3 regions of the Paenibacillus sp. CH40 genome follow, and region 3 is predicted to be linked to each of the others. Evidence: predicted binding sites of a transcription regulator. Region 3 holds the regulator's gene; each other region holds the start of a gene.
The links. The regulator Rex, encoded in region 3, represses fermentation and respiration genes when NADH is low (regulators of the CRP and FNR family bind a similar motif). The targets are predictions, from matches to a motif close to TTGTGAAATATTTCACAA.
Positions count from the first base shown of each region.

Region 1 (7,852 bases), on a different contig from region 3:
TAGCAGAGGAAACTCAAGCCGCTCAAAAAGAAAACCGGGGATTTCAAAACTGCGCATCAAATTGATGGTAGGCCAAGTACTTGTCACAGTGGAGTCCATCGATAACCCGCCGATCACCATAACTACGGTCAAAAAGTACAAAATTAAGGGGATACTGATCCCCACTACCATGGCCTTAAATGCTTTCTCAGGGTACTGTAAAAAAGCGACCAGTGTCATGATGACTTCACATCCAGAGAAAACAAGAATAGTCGATTTCAGACCCTTGATGACAGGTAAAATCCCCTCACTCAGTACAGGACGAAGATGATCAATCTCAAAAATCCTTAAGCTAAAGACAAAACAGAGCAGCAGAAAAAAAAGACTAATCGGAAGTACAATCTGGTATAGCCGAGCGATGGGATTAATGCCGCCAAAAACCAAATAGCTTCCTACCCAGATGAATGGAATCACAATCGCCCAGATCGGAGTGCCTTCCAGCAGAAAAAACATGGTCACTTCAGCTAAAACCCGAATCTCAAAGCCGGCGATGATTAAAAAATATATAATCAATAACACACTTAAAAATCCACCCGGAATTGTGCCCACGATTCTTCTGGAATATTGATACACGGTGTTTTCAGGAAACTGTTGACTTAATTTCACCATAAGCCAGACGACCAATATGACAATACATCCACCGAGAAGGACAGAAAGCCATGCATCAGGAGTCTGTACCTTTTCAGTTACACCTCTCGGCAGTGTCAAAATCCCTGCGCCCAATACGGTATTGGTCAGGAACACAGCCGCCTGCTTGGTTGTGATCTTATCATCAGAGCGTCTAAACACCATAGCTCCTCCTTCGTCTTGGCATCATGGCCTACGTTTGGTTTGCTGAGTTTTCATCATAAGAGGTCTTCTTTTCATCATAGATATAGGAACTCGAATATACATATCCTTCCAATCACTTAGGCGCATAGGGGATAAGGGCGTTACATACGGTACGCCAAAGCTTTTTAATTTCGTCAGATGGATACAAATTAACAGAAAGAACAATATGGTTCCTAACATGCCCAGGATGGCTGCAAAGAGCATGCCGACAAAACGCAAAAGACGCAAGGTAATGCCCGCACTGTATGTCGGTATCGAAAACGAAGAAATGGCAGTAACCGCAACCACAATTACCAGGAAGGGACTAACGATGCCTGCATTTACAGCAGCGTCGCCGATGACCAAGCCTCCCACAATGCCCATCGCAGGACCAATGGGTTTGGGCAAGCGAATGCCGGCTTCCCGTAGGATTTCGATAGAGATTTCTAAAATCATAACCTCAATGACGGATGGGAAAGGGACGCCTTGACGGGTTTCGATGATGCTAATGACCAGCTTGGTCGGAATCAAACCGGGATGAAACGATATAAAAGAGATGTACAAAGCAGGCCCCATAAGCGCTATAAAAGCCCCGCTAAAACGCAACAGCCGCAAAAGTGTTCCTGGAATCCAGCGTTCATAATAGTCTTCAGGTGATTGAAGCAGCATACTGAAGGTCACCGGAACAATAAGTGCAAAGGGAGTCCCATCCAGTAAAATGGCTATTCTTCCTTCCAACAAAGCATTAATGACACGGTCGGGGCGCTCTGTATTGTGAGCCTGCTGGAACGGACTTAAATAATTGTCTTCAATAAGTTGTTCCACATAACCGGATTCAGCCAAAAAATCCATGTCTATCTTTGAAATTCTGCGGGTTACTTCTTCGAGGAGATCTGGATTCACAATATCCTTTATATACGCGACAACCAGATCTTTTTTGATTCGGCTTCCCACTTGAAATTTCTTCATTTCCAGACTTTTGTTTAAGCCTTGGCGTCGAAGCATCGAAGTATTTTCACTTAATACCTCCGTAAAACCAATGCGGGGACCCCGAAGTAATGCTTCAGAGGTTGGTTCATTGACGGAGCGAATGGCGCCATTGGGCGAGCCCACCAGCAGTGCTCCCTTCATTCCTTCAATTAATAAGGCAGTATGGCCTAAAAGTATAGACTCCTGCAGGTCCTCCATATCAGCAACTTCACTAATCTGCGTAAGTGGCATCAAGTTTTCTTTTATAAAGGAGTTACTTATACTTTCCTGCTGTTCCTGTGGGCGCTGTGGGTCCTGCTGGCCCTCGAACATCAAGACCTCCAATACCTGCTTGCTCATAAGCTTTTCATCCTGCATACCTTCTATGAAGATTAACACGGACCGAGCATGATATTTCTTTACTACAAACTCACGAAAATGCACATCACTATTTTCGCCTATAGCCTCTCGGATCGACTTTAAATCGGAATCATAATTCCCTGTAATTTTGGAGCTTGGTTCATGCTGTTGATCAGCTTGGCCTTCGTTATGTTCGTCGGAAAGCGGACGATCAGAAGAATGTTTGGATTTTGCCCCCTTACTGCCGACAAACGAATAAATCGATGTGTTTATATAATAAATTCCTAAAGGAATAACCAACGCGAGGCATGCTTGAAAGAGTGTAATCCAGCTTGGAATATAAGAAATTATTTTAGACCACATGATGATCACCTCCATACGATTCAATTCATGTTTCCTTAAGATACAAGTTGTTCCTAAAGTATTCCTTATAAAGGTTGTATTTACACATGAAATGGAAAGATTCGTTCGATGAATTGAGCAAGTGATGTATTTAGTATTTATGAAGTTTGATTTCTGGCCTTACCTTTATCCCTTGAAACGGAATAGGGAAATCCCTAAATATTCTTAATTTGAACTACATTGTGACTGTGATCACATATAGCTCTGTCTGCTGTACTAGAATAGAAGCATAAGCAATATTCATAGGAACGTAGGAGATGTCGTCGGATAGGGAGTATCGTCGAATGAATGGAGGAACCGGTATATGATAAACAGTAAACAGAAACTTGTGGTTATAGGGAACGGGATGGCTGGTATCAATACGGTCGAACAAATTTTAAAATTAACAGATAAGTATGAAATTACGGTCCTGGGAAATGAGCCGCATCCGAACTATAACAGGATCATGCTCTCTTATGTACTGGAAGGCAGTAAAACGATTGATGATATCATACTGAACGATTTGCAATGGTATGCGGATCAAGGGATTACTTTGTATACAGGAAAAATGGTGAAAAGCATCGACGGTGAGAACAAGAAGATTCACACCGAAGACGGACTGGAAATTGATTACGATGTAGCTTTGGTAGCTACTGGCTCACAATCATTTATTCTGCCTATTCCGGGTAAGGAATTACCGGGTGTCATCGGTTTCCGAGATATCGCCGATTGCTCGGCAATGCTTGAGGCAGCGAAGACCTTTAAAAAGGCAGCTGTCATTGGTGGAGGTCTGTTAGGGCTGGAAGCAGCTAAAGGCTTGGTCAACCTGGGAATGGATGTTACGGTCGTTCATTTAATGGAGGATTTGATGGAACGCCAGCTGGACCGGGAAGCCTCTGCGATGCTGAAAGCAGAACTAGAACGCCAGGGAATCAAGTTTGCTATGCAAATGCAAACTGCGGAAGTGTATGGTCAAGATCGGGTACAAGGGCTGCGGTTTTCAGACGGAAGCGAGCTGGAAGCGGATTTGGTCGTTATGGCCGTCGGGATCAAGCCTAATATTCAGGTGGCTGTGCAAAGTGGTATGGAAACGAACCGTGGTATCGTAGTCGATGATTTGATGAGAACCTCCGTACCGGATGTATACGCCGTAGGGGAATGTGTTGAACACCGCGGAATCTGTTATGGTCTGGTAGCTCCGCTGTTTGAGCAGGGAAGTGTCATTGCCAAACATTTGGCAGGCGCGGAAACTGAAGGTTATATGGGATCGGTGGTTTCCACCAAGCTCAAAATTTCAGGGGTGGATGTTTTCTCAGCTGGCGAATTCATAACCCAGCCTGAACATACGGTGATTGTTGCAAAGGATGAGTGGAAGCGCACATACAAAAAAGTGCTGCTTCGTGAAAATAAGATTGTTGGAACTGTACTGTTTGGTGATGTGAGCGAATCTGCTAGTCTTCAAAAATATGTGCGTCAGCAAACGCAGATGACAGATGAGATATATGGACAGATCATGGGTACTGGATGTGGCAATCACGGGGCGAAAACATTATCCGCTGAAACGATGGCGGATGATGAAATAGTCTGCGGCTGTAACGGTGTGACTAAAAAGGCGATTGTGGATGCAATTAATGATAATGGACTGACAACAGTCGATGAAATTAAGGCATGCACCGGAGCTACGCGTTCCTGTGGAGGGTGCAAGCCGGTCGTTGAGCAAATTCTGCAGTATGTTCTTGGAGACAGCTTCAAGACGTCAGCCAAGCAAGGAATATGTGGTTGCACATCATTGAGTCGGGACGAGATTGTGGAAGCGATCAAAACCAAAGGGTTGACAACAACGCGTGAAGTTATGAATGTACTGGGTTGGCATAATGATGAAGGATGCTCCAAATGCCGCCCGGCGCTGAATTACTATTTGGGAATGATTAACCCGGATACCTATGAAAATGAGGGAGATTCCCGTTTTGTAAATGAGCGATTGCACGCAAACATTCAAAAGGATGGAACGTTTACAGTTGTTCCTAGAATGTACGGCGGTGTAACGACCCCAGAAGATTTGAAGAAGATAGCAGATGTTTCTCTTAAATACAACGTTAAGGTCGTTAAAGTAACAGGAGGACAGCGGCTGGATTTGATCGGTGTCCGTAAAGAGGATCTGCCTAAAGTATGGGAAGAACTCGATATGCCGTCGGGATATGCCTACGCGAAGTCACTTCGTACGGTTAAAACCTGTGTTGGATCGCAATTTTGCCGGTTTGGCACACAGGACTCGATGGGAATGGGAGAAGTGTTGGAACGAAAATTCGAACGATTGGATTTCCCAGCAAAATTCAAATTAGCAGTTAATGGATGTCCACGCAACTGTGCGGAATCATGTACCAAAGATATCGGAATCGTAGGTAATGATGGGGGCTGGGAGATCTTTATCGGTGGTAATGGCGGTATTAAAGCACGGTTAGCTGATTCACTCTGTAAAGTGAAAACCGACGCCGAGTTGATTGATATTGTAGGTAGCGTAATGCAACTCTACCGTGAAACAGGACAATACCTGGAGCGCACGTCGGAGTGGGTGGAACGGATCGGTCTGGAAGAGATTCAGAAGGCTGTCGTTCAGGATACAGATAATCGACAAGCTTTAGTAGAACGCATCGAATTTGCACTACAACAGGTGGAAGACCCGTGGAAAAAGATCATCAATGATGAGGATACACGCAAAAATCTATTTGAGGTTGTCACTCCGTCTATTGTGTAATTGTATCTAAAATGCCTGAGGAAGGGAGCGATCAAGCAAATGATCAAAAATGCCGAATGGCTTGTCGTCGGTCACAGTAAGGATTTTCCGATCAGAATAGGGCGTACCATCCATATCAAAGGTGCTGAAATTGCTGTTTTTCGCACTTCGGAGAATGAGCTTTATGCCGTTGAAAATATCAATCCTCATCCCAAAAGAGGTCCTCTTACAGAGGCGATAGTATCTGGTCATTATATCTATGACCCTTTATATGACTGGAAAATTGATCTGCAGACAGGCATCGTTCAAGAGCCTGATCACGGACAAGTTAAAACATTCGCCGTTTGTGAAGAGGGAGAAGAAGTTAAAGTATCACTCGAAACGGTTTAGTTCGTCTGATGGAATACAAATAAAAAAGGGCTTGACAGGAACAATCCTGTTGGGCCCTTTTTTCGTCTTGGATCAGGTAATGGTAACGCCTGCGCTTGCATAACCTACGATAGTGTTTACGAGGGAAAGTCCCGTAGCTGTTGCAGAGAAGACAAGGAGCAGACGAGTCTGTGCGGTTACCGGTATAGCCAACCCGGTAGTAATACCGCTAGAGATCGTTCCCAGAGCAATAATGCCAGCCAGTGAAGGGGCCAATGTAACGATAGCTCCGGGAACTGCTGTGAAGGTATTATTGGGTGTTGGGGAACTAAACAACTGGGCAGTAATCGTCGCAGTTGAACCCACGAGAGTTAACGCAGCTGTTGTACTGAAGTAACCAGCAATAGATGTAATTACGCCATCCCGTGGTACGGAAAAAGCAAAGTTGATCAGAGGTCCTACAAGTGTACCTGTCAGGTCAATGGCCCCGCCTACAAGGCTAATCCCTGTTGCTGAGCTTCCAAAGCCGATCAAACTGGTGGTTCCTACCACCCCGCCAAGAACGGTTGTCAGGATAGCAGGTCCGCCCGAAGCAAACGGAATGATGGCTCCCGAACCGGTCGCTCCAGTAACACCAGCCGTGCCCGTGGCTCCGGTAGCACCAGCCGCACCCGGCAGCCCATCAGCTCCGGTCGGCCCTGTGACCCCAGCTGGCCCGATCAATCCATCCGCGCCCGTAGCGCCCGTGGCGCCTGTCACACCCCCGGCAGGTCCCGCAGCACCCGTAGCGCCGACGGGTCCGGCAGGGCCTTCCGGTCCAGCGGCCCCGATAGGCCCGGCGGCGCCAATAGGTCCAGCTGCTCCCACTGGTCCGGCAGGCCCCGCAGGTCCGGCAGGGCCAACTGGTCCAGCCGCACCGATAGGTCCGGGAGGTCCGGGAGGACCTTGTGGGCCAGGTCCACCTGCGGGTCCAGGCGTACCGCCGGGTCCCACAGGTCCAGGAGGTCCTTGTGCACCTGGCTCCCCTGACAAGTATGTTTCACCTAATACGTTGCTAACCGTCGTTCCAGCGATTCTGATCGCGCTGATTAAGCTGTCTTTAAGAGCAGGATCGAGGGATTCTTGTAAAACGATGGACAATAGGGCATCCAGCAATTGTTGCAGTGCAGTACCTACGCCGATCGGAGAGAAGGGTGTAGCTTCTAACGCAACAATAGCAAGCTCCAGCGCTGCCAGTAGGTCTGCCTTAACCCCGCCTCTAAGTCTTAAGCTTTTCGCCAGAGACAACAAACGTCTTAAAATCTGTTGCAAGGAAGATACATTAGCCGCAGAGGGGTTTGCGAATACGATGGGGATGATCGCGGTCAATTCATTAATCAGTCTGAGAAGAGCTTCGATACTTCTATTTACTCTTGTTGGTTTACAGTCTTCGTCTTTTTTTGAAGCACCACTGAACCTGAACGGTTTTTTATGTTTCATGCTCAAATATCTCCTCCTCATCATTCTTACTACTGTAGAGGTGACAGGTGGTTTATCGCCCCGCTTCGCAGATATTCATAATATATTTACTGAAGCAAAAAGGGTGAATAAACAAGCAAAAATGATTGTTAAAGGCTTGTACATAAAATATACATAAAAAATACGGCCCCCAAAAAGCATGGAGGCCGCGTTGTATTTGCGTATACTCATCTGATCTATGAAGCTTAAAAAGTCTTATTTAAGAATACGTACCAGCAGTTCAGCCATCTCACCTCTGCTGATAGCCGCTTTTGGCTTGAGTGTTCCATCTGGATAACCGCTGATCCAACCGGAGGATACTGCATTCTGGAATGCTGCGGAGGCCCATGCTGCAATCTGCTGCTCATCCTTGTAGGATTGCAGTGCGGCAGTGCTGGAAATGGATGTCTGATTCTGCATCGCGTGTGACAGGATCACCATCGCCTGTTCACGAGTAAGACTCTCATTAGGTCCGAAAGTTTGAGCGGTTAGCCCTTGAATCCATCCCTGGCGGTGAGCAAAATCCACGGCTGATCCAGCCCAGTGTCCCTGCATATCTGTAAATGAGGTAGAAGGGCTCTCATCTCCAGCAGTTCCCAATGCTCTGGTCAGTATGGCTACAAATTCTGCACGGCTTACAGCGCGATCAGGGCGTATGTTTCCGTCTTTATAGCCTTGTATCCAGCCTTTGTC
Region 1 is NZ_JANAVQ010000006.1:278,645-286,496, forward strand. It holds gene NLX73_RS18910 (GerAB/ArcD/ProY family transporter) at 1-828, opposite strand, end outside; gene NLX73_RS18915 (spore germination protein) at 853-2,541, opposite strand; gene nirB (nitrite reductase large subunit NirB) at 2,885-5,314, shown strand; gene nirD (nitrite reductase small subunit NirD) at 5,354-5,683, shown strand; gene NLX73_RS18930 (exosporium glycoprotein BclB-related protein) at 5,756-7,141, opposite strand; partial or broken gene NLX73_RS18935 (S-layer homology domain-containing protein) at 7,376-7,852, opposite strand, start outside.
Region 1: the regulator Rex is predicted to act here: its motif matches at 2,761-2,778, upstream of nirB (nitrite reductase large subunit NirB).

Region 2 (7,852 bases), on a different contig from region 3:
AGAATGGAGAAACGCAGTCCAGCATTATGGCTATCAGCCGACTCCAATCATAGACCGCCAATATTTTAATGCGATATATTTCAGAGAAGCGGGCGGCATCTTATTTGAAATTGCTACAGACCCACCGGGATTTGCTAACGATGAACCTGCTGAATCTTTGGGACAGGAATTAATGCTGCCAGAGTGGTATGAACCGCAGCGGGCTCAAATCGAGGCGAATCTGCATCCTATTAAAGTGAGAACATTAACGGAAAAACAAAAGTAAGAAAAAGTTGCATATGACTCTTCCATAAGACAGCTTGCCGAGTTTGGCCTGCTCTCAGATGGAGGAGTCTTTTTATTACGGGAAAAATTCATGTGTTTCGTGTCCTTCCGGCCTCTTGCTACTCCACCAGCTTTTCAGACTTCACTAGCATTTCTCGTAACACATGAGCGACTCGACTTTTCCGGTTCGCTGCTTTCTTTTTTATCAAGTGTAATGATTTTTTGTATGCATGAGTATGGCTTTGATCGTAGAACTGCTTGGCTGCAATGCGTAGTGTTCTTCTTAATAACAGTGCTGATGAGCGTGTTAACCTAGAGCGGAATCCCCTGCGCAATACCCGCAATGTATTTTTGTAGGTCTCAAAATCCTCGGATGGAGGGATAAGGGCGAATAAATTTAACGAGGAGTCATTGAATCCGTAGGTTTCATACATGATTCTCAGATTTTCCGTATTTAACACGTTACCTCTAAGATAGGTTGGATGTTCCTGATGATATCCGACCACCTCTTTGATGCAATAAAAAGGGATTTTCAAGCGATGTAGTCTATAGCCAAGGTCCCAGTCTTCGAGTCCATACAGCACAAACCGTTCATTGAAACCTCTAATACGAATCAAGTGACTGCGTCTGATGGCTACACAACGAGTAACCAGCAGCATCCAGGGGGCTACGTCCGTTGAGGCAAATTGTTTCTGCGTATTGGGAGGAACCCTTGTGGGACTAACTACTTTAGACAGTGCACCCGTTTGGTGAAGGATATCTTCTGGGGTTATGATCGGAGTAATTTCGTTCGCTGCTTCATAGTCAGCATTCCATAAGTTGGACTGCGTAAGTATGTTGCGACATTGTTCTTTTTCTTCAGGGGAAAAGTCAGGGTAATAGTGGGTAAAAGCATCGTCCCACGAGTGAGGAATGCCTGAAAGCACGGACTTGGGATATTTACGGTGATAACGGCTCACGATCCTAATGAATTCCGGTAACACTACAAAGTCAGCGTCGCAGAAGATGATGTACAGCCCTTTTGCACGGCGCAGTCCCAAATTTCGAACGGCAGATCGACCGCGTTGTTCCTGATGTGACACATAGATAAGAGGATAGGATGCTTTGAAGCCTTCGACCATTTCTTTTGTTCCGTCTGTAGAACCGTCATCAGCTACAATGACTTCGAATAGTTGCTTTGGATAGGTTTGTGTCTCAAATGAAGCGAGTGTAAGCAACAATTGCTGGGCTCGATTATAGGTTGGAATGATGACGCTGTAGCGGATAGCCAATATGATCTCCCCCCACCATTCTTATTAGAAAACGCTTGAACAAGATAAATAATAACAATGTATTCAAGGATTTTAGCCTGGTCTAGTCAAACATCCCTCCAGGTTCGAAACAGGCTTGGTCTTATTACCGATATTAAGGTGGGGGTTCTGTATCTTCTGCTGTTTTGCAGGTACGTTCAGTGGTGTTATGTATGTGTAATCATGGTATTATGCATAGAGATGTAAAGTAAAAGTGAGGGTACTTCCTATCCGCTGAAAGCCCACTCAGCATATAGAAACAAACATGAGATGAAATGGGCAAGTTATGGTAAACTATATAGAGTTATAGAAGACCTGAAAGAGGAGTACTATATGACACAATTTGTCTATAAGCAAATTATTGACGATCTCAAGATGAAAATTTTTGCAGGAAAGTTTGCAGATATGAGATTGCCAGATGAACGTAGTCTTAGTGAGACTTACCAGGTTAGTCGTAGTTCAATTAAACGTGCTCTGACTAAAATGGAGAATGTCGGAATCATTTTCAAAAAACAAGGTTCCGGGACATTTATTAATCCATTATACATAAGAAATGAATCTATCTTTAACTACGAAGGCTCTAATCTAGGGGTCACTGATAATTTTCAAATGCATGGTAAAAAGCCAAAAATCAAAGTACTGAGTTTTGAGGTCATTCCGCCAACAGAAGAGTTACAGCGCGATTTGTTTTTGGAGACTCATGATTTTGTTTACAAAATTGTTCGCTTACGTCTGTTTGATGATGATCCTTTTATGATTGAAACGGGCTATATCCCCATTAAAATTGTCCAGAATTTAAATCAGACAATTATCGAGGGTTCCATTTTTAATTATTTGGAAGACTCACGGAACTTGGCCGTCACCAAATCTTTTTTATCCATTTTTGCAGAACCGTCTCAAGAGAATGATCAAAAGCTGCTACATTTAAATGAAAATGAGCCTGTAGGTATTATGGAAGGTGTGTTCTTTTTAGATAACGGTACGCCATTTGAGTTTTCTCATATGCGATTTCATTACAAATATTTGAAATTTAACACCTTTGTATCGGTTCACTAATGATAAGACTGGAGAATTCTCCGGTCTTTTTTTTATGGTTTTGAGAAAAGGATTGGAGTCTGCGATTGCCTCGTTATTGCAAATTTTATTGGTTAATAATTCTATATATTTTAATGTAAGAGCTTTTTTACTGTCTTTTTAATTTATATTTCATAGTATGTTCAAAATTTCACAAAATTGGACCGTATCACTTGTGAAAAAGGTTGAATTTAATCAGCGTAGCGTTATGATGTACATGTAGATGAAATTTCCGGAAATAAATTACAAACAAAACTACTTAGGGAGTGGACACCATGTCGTTATCACCCGTGTTAGCAGATTATTCATCTAAAACATATTTAGAAAAACTTGATGCATATTGGCGTGCAACGAACTACATTTCGGTAGGTCAGCTGTATTTAAAAGATAATCCTTTGTTGAGAGAGCCTTTAAAAGATTCAGATGTGAAGGTTAAGCCTATTGGACACTGGGGCACAATTCCGGGCCAAAACTTTATTTATGCACATCTAAATCGTGTTATTAATAAATATGATTTGAGCATGCTTTACATTGAAGGTCCTGGTCACGGCGGCCAGGTTATGGTTTCAAATTCTTATCTGGATGGAAGCTACACTGAAATCTATCCGCAAATTACACAAGATATCTCAGGTATGAAGAAATTGTTCAAACAATTCTCTTTCCCTGGCGGTATTGCTTCACATGCTGCTCCTGAAACACCTGGATCTATCCATGAAGGTGGAGAATTAGGCTACTCCCTTTCTCATGGTGTAGGTGCCATTCTGGATAATCCTGATCTGATTTCGGCTGTTGTTATTGGGGATGGTGAAGCTGAAACGGGTCCATTAGCCGCTTCGTGGTTCTCTAACCGATTTATCAACCCCATCACGGATGGTGCAGTGCTACCAATCTTGCACTTGAATGGCTTTAAGATTAGTAACCCAACGATTATGTCTCGTCAATCAAAAGAAGAATTGACCTCATACTTTAAAGGTTTGGGTTGGGAGCCGTTCTTTGTTGAAGGTGAAAATCCGGATCTCATGCATCCAGAAATGGCGAAAGTACTGGATACGGCTATCGAGAAGATTGAAGCCATTCAAAAGAATGCGCGTGAAAATAATGACCTTACTCGTCCGGCGTGGCCGATGATTGTCTTCCGTTCACCTAAAGGTTGGACGGGTCCGAAGGAATGGGACAACGTGCCGAATGAAAATTCATTCCGTGCCCATCAGGTTCCAATTCCGGTTGATCAAAAAAATATGCAGCACGCACCTGCTTTGTTAGAATGGCTGAATAGCTATAGACCAGAGGAATTGTTCGACGAAAACGGTCGTTTAAACCCTGAGCTTGCTGAAATTCTGCCTACAGGCGATAAACGTATGGGAATGAACCCTGTTGCGAATGCGGGTAACCTCATTAAAGACTTGAAATTACCGGATTTCCGTAACTATACGCTGGATAATTCCGTACCTGGTAAAGTGATTGCGCAAGATATGTCGGTTTTAGGGAAATACGTTAAAGATGTGGTTCTCTTAAATGAAGAAAATCGTAATTTCAGAATCTTCGGACCGGATGAAACGATGTCTAATCGCTTGGCTCCTGTTTTTGAAGTAACCAAACGCCAATGGATGGACCAAATTATTGAACCTAATGATGAATTCTTATCATCCTATGGCCGCGTAATTGATTCTCAATTATCCGAACACCAAGCTGAAGGATTGCTGGAAGGTTATGTATTAACAGGTCGCCATGGTTTCTTTGCAAGTTACGAAGCCTTCCTGCGTGTGGTTGACTCGATGATCACCCAGCACTTTAAGTGGCTGCGTAAAGCAACGGATCAAGGATGGCGTGCAGATATCCCATCATTGAATGTCGTAGCAACTTCAACAGTGTTCCAACAGGATCATAATGGGTATACACACCAAGATCCAGGTTTGTTAGGTCATTTGGCTGATAAAAAACCAGAATTTATTCGGGAGTATCTGCCAGCGGATGCCAATTCCTTGTTGGCTGTTTTCGACACCATTTTAAATGATCGTCAAAAGATCAATTTGATTGTTTCATCTAAACATCCACGTCCACAATGGTTTAGTGCTGATGAAGCGAAAGAATTGGTGGATAAAGGGTTGAAGATCATTGACTGGGCAAGTACAGATCAAGGTGGAGAACCTGACCTTGTCATTGCTTCTGCTGGTACAGAGCCAACGATTGAAAGTTTAGCTGCAATTTCTATTTTGCATGAAAAACTGCCTGACTTGAAGATTCGGTACATCAACGTGGTAGATTTGCTGAAACTGAGAAGTCAAAAACTAGACCCGCGTGGATTATCCGACGCTGAGTTTGATCATTTTTTCACAAAAGACAAACCCGTTGTTTTCGCTTTCCATGGTTACGAAGGTCTGATCAAAGATCTGTTCTTTGATCGTCATAATCATAACTTGCATGTACATGGATACCGTGAGAATGGCGATATTACGACACCATTTGATATGCGTGTATTGAATCAAATGGATCGTTTTGACTTAGTGAAGGAAGCTGCTCTCAACTTACCTGACGCTGGGAAGTACACCAACACTGTGGATGAAATGGATGCTACGATTAAGAAACATCATCAATTCATTCGCGAAGAGGGTATTGACCTACCAGAGGTAGAGAACTGGGTATGGAATGGCTTGAAATAAAAATACAGACACTTCAACTTTGTGTTGGACAACCAAGCCATCAAGCATGAAGTGGAATATATGATTTGGTAGTGGTACAAGTGCCTGCCCCCTTGACTTCAGGTATGATTTCAATGGGGATCAGGCGCTTTTTGATTTAGCACACAGAGAACTTGGTAGGGAAGTTACGAGCTAGTGGGTATATACATATACAGAGAACGGAATGGATTGCTATATTTTGCCGGAGCTTTGAAGAGGTGTTATGTTATATGAGAATAGTAAAGGAGGCTGTAATTATGAACCAACAAATTCCGGAGAAGGTATTGAATGATGGCATTAAAGTGCCCGTCATTGGATTTGGGACTGCTGGAATTAAGGGTGCAGATGGAGTCAAGGCGATTACCGGCGCGATTGATGCAGGTTACCGTCTGATCGACACAGCGTTCAACTATGAAAATGAGGGTGCTGTCGGGAAAGCGGTCCAGCAGAGCTCTGTGCCCAGAGAGGAATTGTTGATTTGCTCCAAACTACCGGGTCGCCGACATGCTTACCAAGAGGCCATTGTAACGATCGAAGAGTCATTATATAGAGGAGGCCTGGACTATTATGATCTTTATCTGATCCATTGGCCGAATCCCCAAATTGATCGATATGTTGAAGCTTGGCAGGCGTTAATTGAGGCGAAGAAAAGGGGCTATATCCGTTCCATTGGGGTCTGCAATTTCTTGCCCGAGCATAATGAACGTTTAATTCGGGAAACAGGTGTCACGCCGAGCTTAAATCAAGTTGAATTGCATCCATTATTTAATCAGGAACATCAGCGTGCAAAAGATGCTGAACAGGGCATCGTGACGGAATCATGGAGCCCCTTGGGGCGCGGTCACAGCATGCTGGAGAATGAAGAGATTGGGAAAATTGCTTCTGCTCATAATAAAACGACTACACAAGCGATTTTACGTTGGCATATCCAACTTGGAGCAATCCCGATCCCTAAGGCCTCTTCTTTAAAACACCAAACGGAGAATCTAGATATTTTTGACTTTGAGTTGTCTCCAGAGGAAATGAACGTGATTTCGGCATTTAGCAGTGAGGATGGACGGATATGGGGACAGGACCCCAAGTCCTATGAAGAACTATAATCAGGAACAATAAATAGAAGGGTTCAAAAATCTGTCGCGGGTTTTTGGACCCTTTGCTTTTATAATAAAACGAACACACATCTGAAAGTGATCAATGGGCCAGTATATAGAGCTATGATGAACATTTTTTACCGGATTTGATGTATGATATGGTTGAATGTAGTCCTTTCGAAGGAGGTCATCATGGGGATTTTGTCAAGGTTTAGGGATATTATGAAAATGAATGTTAACGCCTTAATGGATAAGGTGGGAGATTCGGAGAAAACCATTGACGATTATATGCGGAATTTGAACAGTGATCTAGGCAAGGTGAAAGCGGAGACGGCTTCAGTGTTGGCTGATGAGAGAAGGACGAAAAGAGCACTGGATGAATGCAAAGCCGAGATCAAAAAGCTCCAGCATTATGCCAGTAAGTCTGTGGAAGCTGGTAATGAAGAGGAAGCTCGAAAGTTTCTGGAGAGAAAAGGTTTGCAGGCGGAGAAATTGGAACAATTACAAACATCCTATGATTTAGCTTCGACAAACGCCGTAAATATGAAACAAATGCAGGAGAAGTTGGTGTCCGATATGGAGCAACTAGAAGCGCGGCACGCTGAACTTAAAGGGAAGATGGCGGTTGCCAAAGCACAGCAAGCCTTGAACTCTATGGGCAGCAAGAATTCTGCTTTTGAGGTCATGGAAGAGCAGGTGAACAGAGCGTATGATGAAGCGATGGCTATAGCCGAGCTTCGGGCAGGAACGAAGGACGACCTGGATTCTTTATAAGGAATCATAACAGTATCTACATGAAGAGGTGAGCAGATGCCGGTTATCGAATACAAATGCCCCAACTGCGGCAGCGGCATGGTCTTTGACGGTGAGACAGGGATGTTATCCTGTCATAGTTGCGGAAGAGAGGACAATATCGAATCTATTCCTGATCCTCTGATAAATCGTATTTTTTCAGAAGATGAGGCCCATGAGTATCATTGTAATAACTGCGGAGCAGTGATTATGACCGAAGTGGAGACGAGTGCAACGGTGTGCAGCTTTTGTGGTTCTGCCGTGGTTCTTGGAGACCGACTGACCGGGAAGCTGGCTCCGGCGCAGGTTATTCCTTTTTCGATCAGTAAGGAGGAGGCCATAGATGCTTTCAAAAAATGGTGTAAGAATGGCCGTCTGACGCCGAATCGGTTCATGATAGCAGACCGAATCAAGGGAATAACCGGGATGTATGTGCCCTTCTGGTTATATGAATTACATAATAAAATTGAGGTTCAAGGTGAAGGTACCCAAGTGAGAACCTATACGAGCGGAGACTACGAATATACGGAAACGAAGCATTTTGATGTATATCGGAAAATCCGTTTGAATTATGTAAAGGTTCCGATTGATGCTGCGGAGAAAATGAACGACGAGCTGATGGATAAATTGGAGCCTTTTCCATACGATCAGCTAAAACCCTTTA
Region 2 is NZ_JANAVQ010000009.1:156,355-164,206, reverse strand. It holds gene NLX73_RS21640 (ring-cleaving dioxygenase) at 1-265, shown strand, start outside; gene NLX73_RS21635 (glycosyltransferase family 2 protein) at 384-1,535, opposite strand; gene NLX73_RS21630 (GntR family transcriptional regulator) at 1,887-2,609, shown strand; gene NLX73_RS21625 (phosphoketolase family protein) at 2,903-5,287, shown strand; gene NLX73_RS21620 (aldo/keto reductase) at 5,563-6,405, shown strand; gene NLX73_RS21615 (PspA/IM30 family protein) at 6,589-7,170, shown strand; gene NLX73_RS21610 (TFIIB-type zinc ribbon-containing protein) at 7,207-7,852, shown strand, end outside.
Region 2: the regulator Rex is predicted to act here: its motif matches at 2,767-2,784, upstream of NLX73_RS21625 (phosphoketolase family protein).

Region 3 (7,852 bases):
TGTCGAAAAATACATGTTTATGTCCCAATAGATAATAATATCTTAGCACGGACTAAAAGTAAAAAAAAATAACCAGCATAAAAAATTATGCTGGTAATAAAGCATTTTCACTAAATTGACATCTAAATTGGTCTCCAGACAGAGTTTCTTCCTTCATCAGGATGTCAAGTGAGTTGTCGAACACAGGACGATGCTTTTCCAGCAACTCCAAAGTCCGGGTATGCAGGTCTGCCATAATCTCGCCATTTTCCCGCATAAGTTCTTCTTTGGTTACCATTTCCATGTTAATAATGCCAAGTGAAGTCAAACCGGAAGTCATCATCGTATGGACGATGTTCAGCGCCTGCTCAAAATCATTACTTGAGCCGGTACTGCGACCGCCATAGTACATTTCTTCCGCCGTGGCCCCTGCGAGCGAGATCATGATCTGCTCCTCCAGGAACTGCTTGGTGTATAAATAATGCTCTTGCTGTGGATTGTGGCGCACATAGCCAAGCGCTTTCCCACGTGGGCTAAGTGCTACCTGGCTTACGCTACCGGGACGAACAATTTCGGCCATAATAGCATGTCCTAGTTCATGAATCGCTACACGTTTTTTCTCTTCCAACGTCGATTCCCGGTCTGTCTTTTCACCCATCATCACTTTATCAATTGCCATCGACAGATGCTTCTGCGCAATCATTTTCTGATCCTGTCTCATCGCATAGATTGCCGCTTCATTCATCACGCTCTCCAGCTGTGCGCCGGAAAACCCGTAAGATTCCTCAGCAATTTTGTCCAGATTCGCATCTTCCTGAATCGGTTTGTTTTTGGCATGAATTTTAAGAATATGAAGACGGCCCTTCTTATCAGGCAAATCCACTTGAATATGACGGTCAAAACGCCCTGGACGTGTTAAGGCACTGTCCAGCATTTCTTTACGGTTTGTTGCTGCAATGATCAAAATCCGCGGTGTATCTGCCGAATAAATGCCATCCATTTCTGTCAGCAACTGATTCAAAGTCTGATCATATTCTCGTTGCTGTCCACCCTCACGTTTACCACCAATTACGTCGATCTCGTCAATAAAAACAATCGCATTTTCCTTCTTTTCCTTGGCTGCACGAGTACGTGCCTCCCGAAACAACTCACGAACACGACCCGCGCCAACACCAACGTACATTTCAACAAATTCACTACCTGAGGCTGCAACAAATACAGAATTAGTATAGTGTGCGGCTGCTTTCGCCATCAGTGTTTTCCCTGTTCCCGGAGGGCCTGTGAGTAGAACGCCTTTTAATGGACGGATACCAAACTTGGAAATTTCATCATGTCGATTCAAAAAGTCCAGGGCCTCACGCAGCTCCTGCTTAGCGCTTTCCTGCCCACCGATTTCCTCAAAAGTCAGCTTGTCCGGACCACTTTTTTTGCGTTTACGTTCTTGCCCAGCACCTACGGCCAAGCCGCCACGCGCATGCATGAGCATTAACAAGCCGCTGAGCATCACGCCAGCAACTAGAAGAGGGATAATATTCACCCCAATAAAAACGAGAAATATAATAGTCACCGGCACTATGCCGATTAATGTTTCCTTGATCCATCTAGGCATTAGGCCATACCCCCATTTGCTGAGATTGACGTGGCAATACGATAAACTTGGTCGCTTTCCCTTCGCTGAGTCGGATATAGACATTGTTCGAATCCATGTCGGTATCAGCTTTGATACCCGTCTTTTTCTTTTTCATCTGCTCAACTGTAGATGAAATTTGAGTATACTTTTTATTTTCCATCGCTTCGGCTACAGGAAACATAGCCTCAGACCACCATTGATTCAGTGCTGAATTGGAACGATCTTCAATATCCAGCTTAATGGTACGGCTGCCAATGATGGATTGTCCTTTTTGCTTAACCACATCGACTAATCCGGCCACATCCGCCTGCGGTTTGAGATCTAGTTTCAATACAACCTGATCCTGTTTAATATCTATTTGAGCGCTTGTCACGCCTGGATATTGAGAAACCAGTTTTTCCAGAGGACTTTGCATTGTAACCTGACGGTAAATGAACCATCCCCCAAATAGCAGCAAAGCTGCCAAAACTGCCGCCACAACGATAGGAACTGCACGCAATTTCAAACAACATCCTCCTCTCAAAATGTAAAACACAGAAGAAACGGGACGAATGTCAACAAACAACCAAATTGCATGATCTTACAGCGATCAGCAATTCTTTTTTCTATCATTTTTGTCTATCACTTATAAAATATAGTATATCATAACGTATATCTAATATCGAAGGCAATGTGTGGAGGAGTTGTGATGAGGCAAAATCTTTGGTTAAGGTGGAGGCGAGACGCTGAGCGTAGGATTTGATCTTACGATCGCTGTTGCCACCCGATTTTTCTCGATTATATTCTTAAATCCGGCGGCAAAGGCGAACGCTCTGCTTCTCCAAATTCAAATCCTCCACTCCGTGCTGCCCGCATAAAGATGAATTTGCCCTAGGAGAGAAGATGGATAGGTAAAGATGCTTCACTGGCTTTTAGCCCATTTTACGGCATAGCAAGACTAAAAGACGTAAATACGATTTCCATCGCATTTACGCCTTTTTCTTGAGTTTTCAATTATTTACTAGTCATTCATTCCACATCTGCTAATCCTCAACCAGCTCAGTTATTGGGCAAAGTATATTTTACACCCGTCGCTACCCCATCTGAGAAACGATAAAAGGTGTAGTAATGATGACTTCCATCATCGTAAAACAACTGCCACACATATTCGCCATTGAACACACTCGGCTGAAGCCTTACAATTTTTGCACCTGGAAGCTGCTGCTGAATTATTGCCGTCATTTTTTGCTCATCGACTCCATTCTTCAGCAGTTCGGTGTGAACACCGCTATTATCTGCGGCAGGTACGTTAGGTTGTCCTTCCACTTTTTGAAAAGGAACCCACACCATTATATTTTCATTCTGTGCATTTTTCCCTTGAACCACCCAATATACCTGATCCCACACAGACTTCCATGTTTGAGTCGTGCTAACCAGACCACCTGATTGCTTGGCCTTAATGATAGCGGCATTTTTCTCAGCCACCTGGTCTTGAGTAACATAGGAATAATACCAGAAAATGCTGACCAGGATCAGTATTACGGCCAAAATGGCGACCGCTATCCACTTTTTCTTATTTTTCAAACCCGTGCTTCCTCTCTAAGGGGATGTGACACCTGAATTAGCGCGACAGCAGCCCCTCAAAGGCGGCTTGTGCCTCATGTTTGATGCGTTCCTCGTCCATAGTCAGGCATTCGCCGTTTTTCACAACCTGACGACCGTCTACCCATACGTGAACCACGTCTTTGGCGCTTGCTGAGTATACCGCATGTGAAATAAGATCTGTACGCGGCAAGAAATGTGCCTGATTCAGATCCAGCGCGATAAAGTCAGCCTTGTTGCCTGCTGCCAACGCTCCTACTTCTTTTAAACCAATTGACTTTGCACCGTATTCTGTTGCCAGACGCAGCGCTTCACTTGCAGGAACTGCCGTAGGGTCACCAGATACACCCTTGTGAATAAGTGCTGCCAGACGCATTTCCTCGAACATATCCAGGTTATTATTACTGGCAGGACCATCCGTTCCGAGAGAAACGGTAACCCCTGCACGCAGCAATTCAGGCACTCTTGCCACACCACTTGCCAGCTTCAAGTTGCTACCTGGGTTGTGCGAAACCGCTACACCACGTTCAGCCAGTAAAGCTATTTCTTCATCGTTTAAATGAACGCCATGGGCAACAAGCGAAGGACGGGAGAAAAAGCCAAGCTTATCCAAGTGTGCAACTGGACGCAAACCGTAGTCTCGTACGTTTTGCTCCACTTCGGCGATCGTCTCAGACATGTGCGTATGCAGCGGCAAATCCAGATCATGCGCAGCTTGTACGAATTTTTCAATAAACGCAGGTGGACAGGTGTATGGCGCATGCGGTGACATCATCGTTGTAATACGCCCGTCTGCTTTACCATGCCAGTTACGCGCAAAAGTCACGGCCTCAGCCAGCTTGATTCGCTGTTCTTCCTCCGAACATAGTCCAATTGCTCCACGCATCAGACTTGCACGAATACCTGACTCTTCAGCTACACGAGCCACCTCATCCATATGATCGTACATGTCCAGGAAGGTCGTTGTACCACCTTTCAGCATTTCCAGCACAGACAATGACGTACCCCAGTACACGTCCGTAGATGTAAACTTGGCTTCCATAGGCCACATTTTTTCCTGAAGCCATACTTGAAGTGCCAAGTCATCTCCATGCCCACGCAGCAGAGACATCGCCGCATGACCATGAGTATTAATCAGACCAGGTAAAAACAAAAGCCCCTTACCATCGATCGCTTCCGTCTCTTCCTCACCCGAAGGCAAAGTCTCGCCAATGTAAGTAATGCGGCTATCTTCCACAATCATAAAACCATGGATTACCCCAGCTTCTGGTCCATTTACGGCAAAAGAGCCGTTTTTAATCATCCATTTATTCACTGTCATATTGTGTTTCTTCCTTTCCGTCCTCCAAATAATAAGCGAGGCTAAGCAAATCAGTTGTAAAGTCTGTGGCATGAATCCGAATGTTAGCCGGTGCTTTGAGAGTAGTCGGTGCAAAGTTCAGGATCGCTCCAATTCCACTCTCAATAAGCCTGTCAGCCACGTGCTGTGCTTCAAAATCAGGTACGGTAATAATCCCGATTCGAATGTTTTTTTCTTTCACAGTCGTTTCCAGTTCATCCATCGGTTGCACGACCAATGTATTGATCTTGGTCCCTACCTTATCCGGAAACGCATCAAATACCGCTACAATCTTCATATTGTCTTTTAAATAAGCGTTATAATTCGAAAGGGCTTGCCCCAGATTACCCGCTCCGACCAATACTACATTAATTTGCTGATCGATTTTCAGGATATGGCGTATTTTCTCAATTAGATAAGAAACATCATAACCGATACCCTTCCGACCAAAATCTCCAAAATAGGCGAGATCTTTACGGATTTGGGCCGGGTTCAAATCTAGCCTCTGTCCCAACTCTTGAGAAGAGACCGTAGCCACCTCCCGTTTGTGAAGTGCATTCAGATAACGTAAATATACGGGTAACCTCCGTACGACAGCCTCTGAAATTTTATCTGATTTCATACTTGCTCCCCCTAATTGTAACGAACATACTTAGTGTCCGTCCGTTATGCCTCGGTCTCCGGGGCGGATTGGAGCCATTCGGCGATGCGGGGCACCATTTGCTCCGATGGCATATGCTCCATTTTTGGTCCCGGTAACGAGTACAAAAAGTGCTTTCCGTAATAGGATTCGATCACACGCGTATCGTAAACGATAACGACCCCGTGGTCGCTCGCTGTACGAACCAACCGACCAAATCCCTGTTTGAAGCGAATGACCGCTTGTGGTACAGACAGCTTCATAAATGGATTCTTCTTCTGCTGCTGGAGCAGCTCGCTTTTTGCCTCCAGCAACGGGTGATTCGGCGGTTGAAATGGCAAGCGAACAATGGCTAGACAAGTCAGAGCCTTCCCCGGAATATCGACGCCTTCCCAGAAGCTGCTGGTTCCCAGCAATACAGAAGCTTTGGCTTCCTGAAAACGGCGGGTTAGCTTGCTGCGACTCCCACTGTCCACACCTTGTCCCAGCACAGTAATTTCGCTGGATGCTAAGGCCTCTTTGAGCGGCTCATACACTTGCCGGAGCATCCGGTAGGAAGTAAACAGAACGAGCATTCTCCCCCGCGTCGCCTGAGCAGTCGCTCCTAGAGAGCTAACGAGCATATCTACAAAGTGTGCATCTCCTACACTGCCCTTCACGCTTGGGAAATCCCGTGGAATGACCAGCAACACCTGATCCCTGTAATTAAACGGTGACGGGAGCTGCGAAGTCATCAGCCGCTCTTGATCTGCGGCTTCCTGCAAGCCGAGCTGATCGATCATGTACTGAAACGACTTATCTACCGATAAGGTAGCAGACGTCAGAATAATGCTTCTTTTTTTGTCAAAAAACATTTCTTTCAACTGGCGGCTCACATCGACAGGCACCGCATAAAATTGTAATGATTTACTGCGGAATTGCCCACTCGCTTCGAGCCAGTATACGGTTGTTTCATCATCGAGTCGCATAAAAAAGCGCAAATTTTCTCGAATCCCCGCCAGATCCTTGAGCAGACCCGTGATATCTGTAATAAGGCTATCCGCCGCATAATCGTCATGCTCTTCCTTGACGTCCAGCATCAGCTTGTCGCCCTTGCGCAAAATTTCACTCATCGTTACATATAGCTGATTTTCCAAAGCCCCCGCCTGATCCCACTTTGCAGGCTTGGCTGAAGGTTTGAGACGGGAAGAAAACTGTCCTGTTTCACCCGGTGTCGCATCGCTTCGCTCTGGCAACATGCCAAACAGCTTGTCGCTTAGCAGGTCCCAAGTTTCCTTAACCTCTAACACGAGCGGATACATCTGATCGATGGTTGAGGCCCAATCTGTCGACTTCTCGTGCCCCGATTTCGCCAACTGTTGACGAAGTGAAGGCAGTTGTCCATTCTTGCTGTCTTTGAACAGTCGCGTCAGTGTATGCACGAGTGTGAAATATTTCATATGCATACCTAGGTGCTTACCAGCTACTTCCTCCAGGTGATGGGCTTCATCAATCACCAGATGTTCATAGCTTGGCAACAACTGGTGACTAGCTTTGACGTCTGTAAACAACTTAGAGTGATTCGTAATAACAACATCCGCTATCCCTGCTTCATGGCGTGCACGATGATAATAGCATTTGCGGAACCATGGGCAAGAACGACCAAGACAGGACTCTGAATCACTCGCCACCGTTTCCCAGAAATCTCCACCACGGTTGCTCAGATTCAGTTCTTCATCATCACCGGTTTCTGTTAGCGTCAACCAGACGATCATCTGAGCAGCTGTAATTAAATCTTCCTTCGGTGTCGCGAAGTCTCTTCTATTTATTTTATGTTCAAACTTACGCAGACACAAATAATGTCCCCGACCCTTGAAAATAGCAGCCCGGAACGGAAACGGAATCACCTTGGTTAGCATCGGAATGTCGCGCTCGCGTAATTGCTCCTGCAGGTTGATCGTATGTGTACTTACCATAACTCGCTGTCCTTTTTTCACACTGTGATACAGCGATGGGAGCAAATAGCCGAGGGACTTCCCTGTTCCTGTACCTGCTTCGATCAGTAGATGCTTGTCTTCACTCAGTGCCTGATTTACACCCTCAATCATCTGTATCTGCGCCTCGCGCTCCTCATATTGGCTCAAGGATGAACGCAAATTGTCCCGCACATCATCCATGTACTCCTCAAAGGAAACACCTGACAGTGGATTCGGGTCATCTTCTCTACGCGGAGCAGCTAGCTCCGTCCAATCTTCCACTTTTAGCGCAAGCTGACGAAAAAACTGATGTCCCTCCAGATCCTGAATAGGATCAAGCTCTTTCTCTTCACGCACCCCATCAAGAAACCATCCAAGGTCACTGTCTTCCTCTGCAAACAAATCGCTAAGCCGCTGTATCGTTATCAAAGGTAATGCTTGAAGCTCACCCAGACACTTTAAAAACACCTCAGCCGTAGCCAACGCGTCGCTGTCTGCTTGGTGAGGGCGATCATGCGCCAGCCCAAACTCAGAAGACACAAAACCCAACTGATAAGAAGATAGCGATGGAAACATAATTTTCAGAAAATCCATTGTATCCAAGATTCTTCCGCTAAACGGCAAATATCCGCACCGATCCAGAGCGTTTTGCAAAAAATTAAAATCAAACGCCACATTATGACCGACCAGTACAACATCGTCCAGCATAGGCACGAGCTCCATCATCA
Region 3 is NZ_JANAVQ010000001.1:974,040-981,891, reverse strand. It holds gene NLX73_RS04265 (AAA family ATPase) at 86-1,588, opposite strand; gene NLX73_RS04260 (hypothetical protein) at 1,581-2,114, opposite strand; gene NLX73_RS04255 (cell wall elongation regulator TseB-like domain-containing protein) at 2,648-3,172, opposite strand; gene NLX73_RS04250 (amidohydrolase) at 3,210-4,511, opposite strand; gene NLX73_RS04245 (redox-sensing transcriptional repressor Rex) at 4,498-5,151, opposite strand; gene dinG (ATP-dependent DNA helicase DinG) at 5,196-7,852, opposite strand, start outside.